2 regions of the Blautia sp. MSK20_18 genome follow, and region 2 is predicted to be linked to the other one. Evidence: riboswitches for the same ligand, from Rfam matches in the RefSeq annotation. Region 2 holds a riboswitch; the other holds the start of a gene.
The links. A riboswitch is a leader RNA that binds a small molecule or an ion and turns the genes downstream of it on or off. The one in region 2 is predicted to bind cobalamin.

Region 1 (5,676 bases), on a different contig from region 2:
TCCAATAAGGAAGCCGACATTGCATCTACACAGACCAACCTTGAGAAGGCCAAAAATGCCAAGCAGAAACAGTATGAGGCAATGAAGAAACGTATCCAGTATCTCTATGAGAAGGGTGGAGATGATGCATGGTTCCAGATGATGCTGAATGCAGAGAACCTGTCTGACCTTCTTACAAGAGCAGAGTACACACAGAAGACTTATGAGCAGGACCGTAAGAGTCTTGAAAAATATTCCAATACGATCCAGCAGGTGGCAAACCTGGAGGCACAGTACACACAGGAGAAGGCAGAACTGGAGGGAATGAAGCAGGAATATGAGGCAGAGTCCCAGAACCTGCAGGCACAGCTGGATGAGAAGCGTGCCACATCCGCAGATTATGATAATGAGATCGCCTACGCACAGCAGCAGGCTACAGATTATGCCAACCTTCTTGCAGAGCAGACTGCAGAGCTTCAGAGATTAGAGGCTGAGCGTATTGCAGCAGAGGAAGAGGCAAGACGTCAGGCCGAGGCTGAAGCAGCAGCGAGAGCACAGGCTGAGGCAGAAGAGGAAGCAAGACGCCAGGCAGAGCAGGAAGCACAGCAGGATGAGGCGGACGAGAGCGAAGACGTACAGTACGATGAGGACGGCGACGTGATCGAGAATGCAGATGAGGATACTGCAGAAGATGACACCGAGGATGTGGATGAAGATGCAGACAATGGTGAGAATGATGATGCGTCCGAGGATACTGAGAATACAGAGGATAATGCAGACGCAGATTACGATAACAGCACAGACGCATCTGAAGAAAGTGCAGAGGACACATCTAATGCAGAGGATACATCTTCAGACAGTGACAGTTCTTCTTACAGTAGCGGTTCAGGATCTTCTGTTGTGAATTATGCTACACAGTTTGTGGGAAATCCTTACGTATGGGGTGGAACAAGCCTTACCAATGGTGCAGACTGCTCCGGATTTGTACAGAGTGTCTATGCGAACTTCGGAGTCAGCCTTCCGAGAACCTCCTATGAGCAGCAGAATGCAGGTACAGAAGTATCCTACGCAGATGCACAGCCGGGAGATCTGATCTGCTATGGCGGACACGTGGCTATTTACATGGGTAATGGCCAGATCGTTCATGCATCGAACTCTCAGGACGGGATCAAGATCAGCAATGATGCTACATACAGAACAATTGTATCTGTAAGACGTCTTGTATAATAAAAACGTACAACAGAAAATAAAAATACAGCAGCCCGACAGCAGTTTGTCGGGCTGTTTTTAACGTCGGAAAAAATACTGAAAAACCCATGGAACGGAGTGAACAGCAACAAAATATGCTCAAAAATGTATAAATATTGAAAACAGTATTGACATATAATTAACGGGATGTTATTATAATGTCAGTATAATTCCATATTGAACATAGCAAGTGCTGAGGATAGCTGACAGTTATATATTGATTATCAGAAGTCCACAGAAAAGGGAATCAGGTGTGAAACCTGAGCGATCCGGTCACTGTAACGGAGGAGCGAATCTCATAGTCCATTGTACGTATGTATGAGAAGGAGAGAGGAGTCATGATCCCGGAGCCAGGAAACCTGCTTGTTATGGCGAGGTTAAACTTCCGTGTAAAGTGTAACAACCATTTCAGGGACTCCGCACCCCTGGGACGTTGTCTACTTTTTTACGAGAGTAGGCATTTTTTTATGGAATGCGCCTGTTCATATGAATTATACATGATTAAATGGCAGGCGATACTACTCCGGATACATTCGTTCCCTCCGCGCACTCATGAACGGATTATATTTCTACCCCGGGGTGGCATCGCTACCTCTTTTTTATAGGAAAAAATTATGTGTGGTTATGTCAGGAGAGGAGAAAAGAGCCATGGAGAAACCATACTGGGAAGGCAAAGAATACTCTTACTTCAGCCACAAAAACTGTGAGTATTTTCCGTGCCATAAAGGAGCAGATCCGGAGAACTTCAATTGTCTGTTCTGCTATTGTCCTTTATATGCACTGGGAGATAAATGTGGTGGTAATTTCCGCTTTACGGAAAGCGGGATCAAAGACTGCACCGAATGCAAGCTTCCTCACAGAAGAGAAAATTTCGGATATGTTACAGGTAAATATAGCGAGCTTGCGGAAATTGTACGGAAGCAGCGGGAAAAATAAAAAACAGGCCAGTTCAGATACAGGAAAATGTATATTCCTGTGTTTGAACTGGCCTGTTTTGTTTGGGGGACAATATCTGTTATCTGTCGGAAAAGATACAGAAGATCATTCTCTGGTTTGGAGAAAAACCTTGAGTCTGGGAATCTGGTTGTTGAGGATCAGCTGTTCCGGAAACATGGCCTGATGAACAAACTCAGCAGCACAGGTAAAATCTCCGATATGCTCCGGGCCATGGCTGTCACTGGAAAGAAGCAGCGGCAGATCATATTTGCGGCAGCATCGAAGGATCTCGAAACAGTTTTCTCTTGTGTCGCCACGATAGCCATAAGGTGCAAGAGAAGCTTCGTTGATCTCAAAGATCGTGCCGGTTTCCCTGGCAGCCCTTGCAAGCGCATCATAATTAACCGGGTAATGAGTGTTATCACTATGTCCGAGGATCTTTACACAGGGGTTTTTCATTACATTGATAAAAGCTTCTGTGTTTTCGGCTCTGGTACCGCAGCGGTAATTCCAGGCATGCATGCTGGCAATGGCGTAATCAAGTTTACATAATAATTCCTGATCTAAATCTACCGTTCCGCTGCGGTCAAGGATATTCAGTTCAATTCCGTAGAGTAATTCTACACCGAAATGTTTTTTGGGAGAATAGGTAAGGCTGCGGAAATAGGAGGAAGTTCCGGCTGCCAGAGTGCCGGGACCGTGATCAGTGATCCCGAGAAGCCGGAGACCTTTCTCGGCAGCTGCGCGTGCCATGTTGGTGATGGTACATTCCGTGCCGTGACCACTGGCGATGGAGTGGGTATGCATATCAGAAAGATACATAAAAATACACCTCTTTTACTGTTTGAGAACATGTGACAGAGCGGAATACGAATGTCCGCTTTGCATAAATTTTTTCTGAAAAACAAAGGAATTCCTATATAAATCCAAGTATGGCAGAGCAGAAAAACAAAGTCAATAGAGAAAAACATAAAAATACAAAAAACAAATAAAATCAACAGGGCGCAACCGACAAAAACCACAAAAACAGCTAGAAATACATGTTGGATTTCGTTGACATCGAAGTAGGGGTAAGGTATAATAAAACTACATGAGCACATAGCCGGACAGGAGCGGTTCTGGAAGCGTAGAGGCAGACAGATCACCAGAAACAACCGGTTGTGAGAAAGGAGAATCATGGAGAAATTTCATATAGCAGATGTTCCGAAAACAGACAGGATCACACATCTTGTAGATAATCTTTATGCAAAGATGCCGGTGATCGAATCTGCCAGAGCAAAACTGATCACAGAGTCTTACAAAGCAACAGAAGACGAGCCGATCATCACCCGCAGAGCCAAGGCATTTGCCCACATCCTGCACAACATTCCGATCATCATCCGTGATGAGGAGCTGATCGTCGGAAGCAGCACTTTGGCGCCGAGAGGCTGTCAGACGTTTCCGGAGTATTCTTTCCAGTGGCTGGAGGATGAGCTGGATACAGTGGCTACCAGAACAGCCGATCCATTTTATATTGCGGAGGAAACCAAGGCGGAGCTCCGTGAGGTACATAAATACTGGAAAGGCAAGACTACCAGTGAGCTTGCAACCTCCTATATGGCACCGGAAGCGATTCTTGCCATTGACCACAATATTTTTACACCCGGAAACTATTTCTACAATGGTGTAGGACACGTAACCGTTAAATATGAAGAAGTTCTGGCGATCGGTTATGAAGGGATCATTGCCAAAGCTCAGAAGGAACTGGATGAGTGTAATGTAGGAGATGGTGATTACGCAAAGAAATCCCGTTTCCTGGAAGCAGTTATCATGAGCTGTCAGGCAGTTATCGACTATGCACATCGCTATGCCGAGCTCGCAGAGCAGATGGCATATCAGTGTCAGGATCCGACCAGAAAACAGGAACTCCTTCAGATCGCATCCAATTGTACACGCGTACCGGCGAAGGGCGCCCGTAACTTCTATGAGGCGTGCCAGTCCTTCTGGTTTGTACAGCAGCTGATCCAGATGGAAAGCAGCGGACATTCTATTTCTCCGGGACGTTTTGACCAGTATATGTATCCGTATTACAAGAGTGATATGGAAGCAGGCAATCTTACCAGAGAATTTGCCCAGGAACTGATGGACTGCATATGGGTAAAATTAAACGACCTGAATAAATGCCGTGATGCTGCATCTGCAGAAGGCTTTGCAGGCTACAGCCTTTTCCAGAACCTGATCGCAGGTGGTCAGAACAAGGATGGCGAGGATGTGACCAATGATCTCTCCTTTATGTGCATCCAGGCGTCTATGCATGTGCACCTTCCGGCACCGTCTCTTTCTGTAAGAGTATGGAACGGATCACCACATGAATTCCTGATCAAGGCTGCAGAGCTTACAAGAACAGGAATCGGACTTCCGGCTTATTACAATGATGAGGTTATCATTCCTGCACTGCAGAACCGCGGCCTTTCTCTTGCAGATGCCAGAGAATATAACATCATCGGCTGTGTAGAACCGCAGAAGGCAGGTAAGACAGAGGGTTGGCATGACGCTGCATTCTTTAACATGTGCCGTCCGCTGGAGATGGTTTTCTCTAATGGTATGGACAAAGGGGTACAGATCAGTGTCCAGACCGGCGATGTCACAGAGATGAAGAGCTTCGATGAGTTCTATGATGCATATAAGAAACAGATGGAATATTTCATTTCCCTGCTTGTAAATGCTGATAATGCCATTGATGTGGCACATGCGGAGAGATGTCCGCTTCCATTCCTTTCCTGTATGGTGGATGACTGCCTGAAACGAGGCAAATCCGTTCAGGAAGGCGGAGCTGTTTATAACTTTACAGGTCCTCAGGGATTTGGTATTGCAAACATGGCAGATTCTCTGTATGCGATCCGCAAGCTTGTATATGAAGAAAAGAAGATGACCATGGAAGAGCTGAAGGAGGCTCTGGCATGGAACTACGGCAAGGGTATCGATGCACAGTCTGCAGCAGATATCACCACCATTGTTATGCAGAAGCTTCAGGAGAATGGCATCCGCGTAAATGAGCAGACCGCAACAGCTGTTATGACAGCAGCTCTCGGAACAGAGCCATCTCCGGAGAAGAAAGCAAGATTCGAAGAGATCCACAAGATGATCGAGGAGGTTCCGAAGTTTGGAAACGATATCCCGGATGTGGATTATTTTGCAAGAGATGTGGCTTATACTTACACCAAGCCGCTTCAGAAATATATGAACCCGAGAGGCGGACATTATCAGGCAGGACTTTATCCTGTATCTGCAAACGTTCCTCTTGGCGGACAGACCGGTGCAACACCGGATGGCCGTTACGCACATACTCCGGTAGCAGATGGTGTTTCCCCGTCAGCCGGCAAGGATGTGAAGGGACCGACAGCTGCGGCAACTTCTGTATCCCGCCTGGATCATTTTATCGTATCCAACGGAACACTGTTCAATCAGAAATTCCATCCGTCAGCACTTGCAGGAAGAGAAGGACTGGAGAAATTCGTAGCACTGATCCGCGGA
Region 2 (5,676 bases):
GAAACTCCACATGTAGTCTTTTTACCCTTAGGACATCATTTTTGGGCTGTTCCATTCTGTATTCCCTCCCCCAGATAATTAAATGCCAGAACAATGATCATGATCAGTATGCCCGGATAAAACATCAGTCTTGGATAAGTCTGGATATAACTTCTACTGTCACTGAGCATGATCCCCCATTCCGGTGTCGGTGCCTGCACACCAAGGCCGATAAAGGAAAAACCGGCAATTGACAGAATGATCGAACCGATTTCCATTGTTGCCAGTGCGATCACAGATGGCAGGATATTTCTCAATACATGCCTAAATATGATCCTTGCGTGGCCGCAGCCGCCGGCTTTTAGTGCGGTCATATAATTTTTATTTTTTTCCTGAAGTGTCAATGCTCGGGCAAGCCTTGCATATTCTGCCCAGGATACGACCGATAAGGACAGAATCAGATGAGCGCCGCTGGCTCCTACGGTTCCTGCAATGGCAAGTGCCACAATAAAGACCGGCATAGCCATAAATACATCAATGATCCTCATAATTATGGAATCGATTTTTCCACCTACATATCCGGCAAACAGTCCGATCGGCACCCCGACACATACAGTAATCAGAAGCACCGTAAAGCTATAGCTCAGTGAATACCGGCTGCCCCAGAGAAGTCTTGATAAAATACATCGTCCCAGCTGATCAGTACCTAAAGGATATGCCGCCGACGGATTCTTTAATTTTATCGAAACATCCACAAGCAGTGGATCATGCGGCGCCAGTACAGGTGCAAAAATAGCTGCCAATGCAAAAATTATGACCACCATCAATCCTATTTTTGTTTTCGGTGACCGGAATACCTGTTTCCAGTACAGATTCTGGATCATGCTTTTTTCTGTTTTCTGCTTTTTTCTGCTTCCCATTCTATGATCTCTCCTTTACTTTAACTGGATTCGCCGGTCAATCGCAGAATAGGCGATATCCACAAGAAAATTTAATACTACAATGCCAACAGCCAGAATAAAGATAAAACATTGCAGCACCGGAGTGTCTTTTGAGATCACGGATTTCAATGCCAGATTTCCGATTCCCTGAATTGAAAAAATACTTTCTATCACAGCTGAGCCACAGAAAAAACCGATCACAATTGATACCAGACGTGTCAGCACAGGAATCAGGATATTTTTCAGACCATGACGCAAAATTACATTTACAGATGACAATCCCTTAGCTCTGCTGGCACGTATGTAATCCTGCTTCAGCACCTGTATCATATTGGTACGGATCAATCTCGTCATAATTCCAAAGAAACTGATATCCATGGCAAATGCCGCAAGAATCGGGATGCCTCCGGCATCTCCTCCGATCACGGAAATCACTTTTAGCTTTACTCCAAATATATAGAGCAGCATCAGACCGATCCAGAAAGACGGCATAGATACACTGAGGGACGACAAAATGCGAATGACTTTATCCAGAACTCTGTTTTCATAAATTGCCGACAAAATTCCAAGAGGGACTGACACGATCATCAACAATAAAAACGAAGTAACTGCCAGTTTAAATGTCTGTGGAAAATATCTTTTTAATTCCTCAAAAGCCGGTTTTCTGGTAGAATATGATTTTCCAAAATCGCCATGAAGTGCCTGATCCAGCCATTTCCCGTATTGTACCAGCACCGGCTGATCCAGTCCTTCCTCATGCCGTACTTCTTCTACCTGCTCCGGTGACGGATGCTCATATTTTTTCTCCGCCAGCACTCTGGCCGCATCACCTGCCGATATAAAACTCAGCATAAAAATAATAAATGTAACCGCCAGCACTACCGGAATCATAAATATAAAACGCTTTGCAATTACTTTTCCCATTTTCATTTCTCCTCATTTTTCATCTGTTTATTCGGTTAAAATAAAAAAAGCTGATATGATCCAGCATCATATCAGCACAAAAAACAAACCTCTACCTCAGGCAGAGCTTATTCCTTCTGTATCCCATCCGAATCAGAATTCTTCTGTCAAAAAGGCAAGTCTCCTGACTCCAGTTCTTCCTACTTACCATCTTCCCGGATCTCTCCAGTGATATTTTGGTTTTCGTCCCTGTCACAGTAGCGGTGGCTGTTCTGGCATTTCACCAGATTCCTTATTAAGTACTTTGTACACCCTTCTGACTATTCAATTTTCATAGTTGCAATGAATAAATATTATAATATCATACTTTTCTTTTTATATAAATAGTTTTTTGTCAAATATAAAATATCTGAACATTTCATAGTGAAACCCGGATATTTTCTGCCTGTATTATTATAAATCTCTTAAGTAAATAACATTATGTATGAACGGTGACTTCTTTATATTTCCGTATAATGATCATATAACTTACGAATAATAAAACAGCTGCGCTGCTCCATGCACAGATCTCTGCATAGTATATTCCATCTTCACCGATCAGTTTTGGCAGCAGCAGCGCAACACTGACACGCATTATAAATTCTGCAATGCCGCTGGCAAGCGGAATCAAAGTATTACCCAGGCCCTGGATAGCGGAACGATACACATACAGCAGATACAGCACCCACAAAAAGACAGCCATAATAAACAAATACTTATATGCTATATCCAATACCTGTCGGGTCTGATCCGGTTCACCGGATACAAACAGGGACAGTACATTACGTCCAAACAGTACCATCATGCCGGAAATGAAAGCCGAAGTGAGCACTGCCATATAAGTGCCGCTGCGCACGCCTTTTCGAATCCTCTGGTATTTTTTTGCACCAAGATTCTGGCCCACATAGGTTGTAATAGCATATCCATATGAAACGGCAGCCATCTCCAAAACCCCATACAGCTTGTTCGATGCCGTAAATCCCGCCACAAACAGAAAACCAAATCCATTGATCACATACTGTACCACAAGTCCTCCCACGGAGATGATCACATTCTGTATCGCAAGAGGAACCGCCAGTTCCAAAAGCCGCAGGCTCATAGAGGGCTGCCTGTAAAAGTCCTTCTTTTCCAGGCGGATATCCGGGATTTTACGTAATACGATCAAACAGTACAAGGCTGAAAATCCCTGTGCGATAACGGTTGCCACTGCTGCTCCGGCAATACCCCAGCCAAAAACCGCCACAAATAACAGATCCAGTCCCACATTGATCACTGCTGCCACTGTCATTGCGATCAACGGAGATCTGCTGTTTCCAAGTGCCCGAAGGATCGCTGCAAATATATTATAAGCAGCTATGATCGGGATTCCCGCAAAGATCAGCCGCAAATATAGCATTGTCAGATTAATGACATTATCCGGTGTCTGTAAAAATAAAAGAACATGATAAACTGTACCTTCACTTACTGCGAGTACGACCACAGACAGTAATGCTGTCATGATATAGCTTTTCGCTACTGCACATTTCAGATTTTCCTTTTCCCTTGCTCCATAATACTGAGATACAAGAATAGAAAAACCCTGTGTGATACCTGTCATGATCCCCAACACCAGCCATACCAGCCAATCTCCGGCACCTACTGCCGCCAGTGCTTTAACTCCTACCACTTGTCCGACAATCATGGTGTCTGCCATTGTATAAAACTGCTGAAAAATATTTCCAAGCATCATTGGTATGGCAAAAGTTATGATCAGTTTTCCGGGAGATCCGGCAGTCATATCTTTTTCATTAGTTCCCATAAGAATCTCCTTTTCTTTTCATCCTTGTCCGTTATTTTACAAGGGACTCTTACGAAACACAAGACTATTTTTTCACAAAGTTTTTCTCATATTTTTGGTAGCTATTACATCTTTATGATCATTATTTTTAATGGATCATTTTTGCCACGCCTATATTAAAACTCTTTCTTCTTCATGGCGCTCATACTATACTTATACGAAGCAAACCATATAAGCAGACTTAGCACAATAAGGGCAATCCCGATTTCAAAATCCCCTATTCCCCCTATCATATGCAGAATACTTTCTTTTAATCCCAAGTTAGTCTTCACAAAAGATCTAATTGTATAACAAATCGCAAAAATAATTAAAATTGCGATTGGCAGCACAATTCGCCCTTTCTCTCCTTCGAACCTTATCCTGATCGCGATCATAATTCCCGCAATTGCCTGAAACACAAAAAATGTGATCAACTCCATTGCCAGCATTTCCAGATCAAACACCTCTTCAGGATTTATGAGTACCATAATTCCTGCACAGATCATTCCAATGCACCATCCACATGCTGTCATGATAAAGGAAAAAATATATTTTTCTCTGACATATATTTTTTTATTTACGGGTAAAGAAAATAAATATGTGTAACCATGGCCATTTTCATCATAACTGATCGTATTACCTGAATATATCGCCAGAACAGATGGGATATACATTGCAATGAAAGCAGCTGCCGTTTTTCCTGTAAGTATAAAAAACAATGCTACAAACACTAACACCAAAAAAAGATTACCACCCTGTCGAAAAAACAATCGAAAATCCTTTTCCAAAAGCCCTCTGATTCCTTTCATCATCTTTCGCCCCCTGTCAACATCAGGATCACCTGATCGAGTGATCCGCTCTCTACTACGATTTCCGGATAATTTTCTATATAATACTGCTTCTCGTTCGTCAGACAGGCAACTCCAAAAAACTCTTTTTTCTCTTTCAAAAGATACCTTTTATCCACTGCCTGATATTGTTCCTCACTGACCTTCAACACTGCATATTTTTCAAGAATCGTATCCATCGCTTCATGAAGTACAATCTTTCCTTTATGTATCACATAAATGTCATCACACAGATGTTCTAAGTCCGAAGAAATATGTGAACTGATCAGGATACTTCTCTCCGGTTCTTCTTCCATATACTCTCTTAAAATATCCAGCATCCTTTCCCTCGCTCCGACATCAAGCCCTGCTGTCGGCTCATCCAGCATCAGGAATTCTGCCTGATGTGTCAATGCAATGATCAGATTCAGCTTTGCTTTCATTCCTGTTGAGTACTCTTTTATAAATTTATCCAACGGAATCTGATATTCTTCACACATCTGATGAAATTTTTCTGCTTCAAACTTTGGATACAATTTGGCAAGGACTGCCTCAACATCTTTCCCTTTCAAGTATCCACTGAATCCGGTTTCTGCCAGGACAACTCCCAGCTCTTCTTTCTCTTTTTCACTTAACTCTTCCGGTATTTTTCCCAGGATCTTTATCTCACCGGCATCATAAGAAATGAGTCCGAGCACTGCCTTGAACAAAGTACTCTTACCGGCTCCGTTCTCTCCAACCAGACCGGTGATTCTTCCTTTTTCTACATTTAACGAACAGTCTAACTGAAATTCACCGTAGCTTTTCTTTACTCCTTTGATCTCCAACATAATCATTCATCCTCCATGATGAGTTCAAACAACGAACGGATCTCTTCCTCTTTCATTCCGCAGCGCCTTCCCTTCTGAATTGCTGCTTCCAGATCCGCCTCAACCTCTTTCCTGCGCTCTTCTTCCATCAGCTGTGTATTCGAAGCCGCTACATACGTTCCTTTCCCATGAACTGTGACTGTCATGCCCTCTGCTTCCAGATTGTCATATGCTTTCTTCACAGTAAGTGCACTGATCTTCAATTCCTTTGCCATTGTTCTCACGGACGGCAATATATCATTTTCTTTTAACTCTCCGGAGATGATCTGCGCCTTGATCTGCTCCATGATCTGTTCATAAAT

Region 1: linked by a shared signal. The riboswitch ahead of LI091_RS16715 (cysteine-rich small domain-containing protein) and the one ahead of LI091_RS08250 (ABC transporter permease) in region 2 are both predicted to bind cobalamin.

The regions. Positions count from the first base shown of each region.
Region 1 is NZ_JAJCGR010000049.1:6,893-12,568, forward strand. It holds gene LI091_RS16710 (C40 family peptidase) at 1-1,206, shown strand, start outside; cobalamin riboswitch at 1,439-1,608, shown strand; gene LI091_RS16715 (cysteine-rich small domain-containing protein) at 1,876-2,163, shown strand; gene LI091_RS16720 (phosphatase) at 2,269-2,985, opposite strand; gene LI091_RS16725 (glycyl radical protein) at 3,340-5,676, shown strand, end outside.
Region 2 is NZ_JAJCGR010000011.1:43,227-48,902, reverse strand. It holds gene LI091_RS08260 (ABC transporter ATP-binding protein) at 1-55, opposite strand, end outside; gene nikC (nickel transporter permease) at 36-899, opposite strand; gene LI091_RS08250 (ABC transporter permease) at 915-1,844, opposite strand; cobalamin riboswitch at 1,981-2,154, opposite strand; gene LI091_RS08245 (MATE family efflux transporter) at 2,302-3,660, opposite strand; gene LI091_RS08240 (ABC-2 transporter permease) at 3,816-4,490, opposite strand; gene LI091_RS08235 (ABC transporter ATP-binding protein) at 4,487-5,335, opposite strand; gene LI091_RS08230 (GntR family transcriptional regulator) at 5,338-5,676, opposite strand, start outside.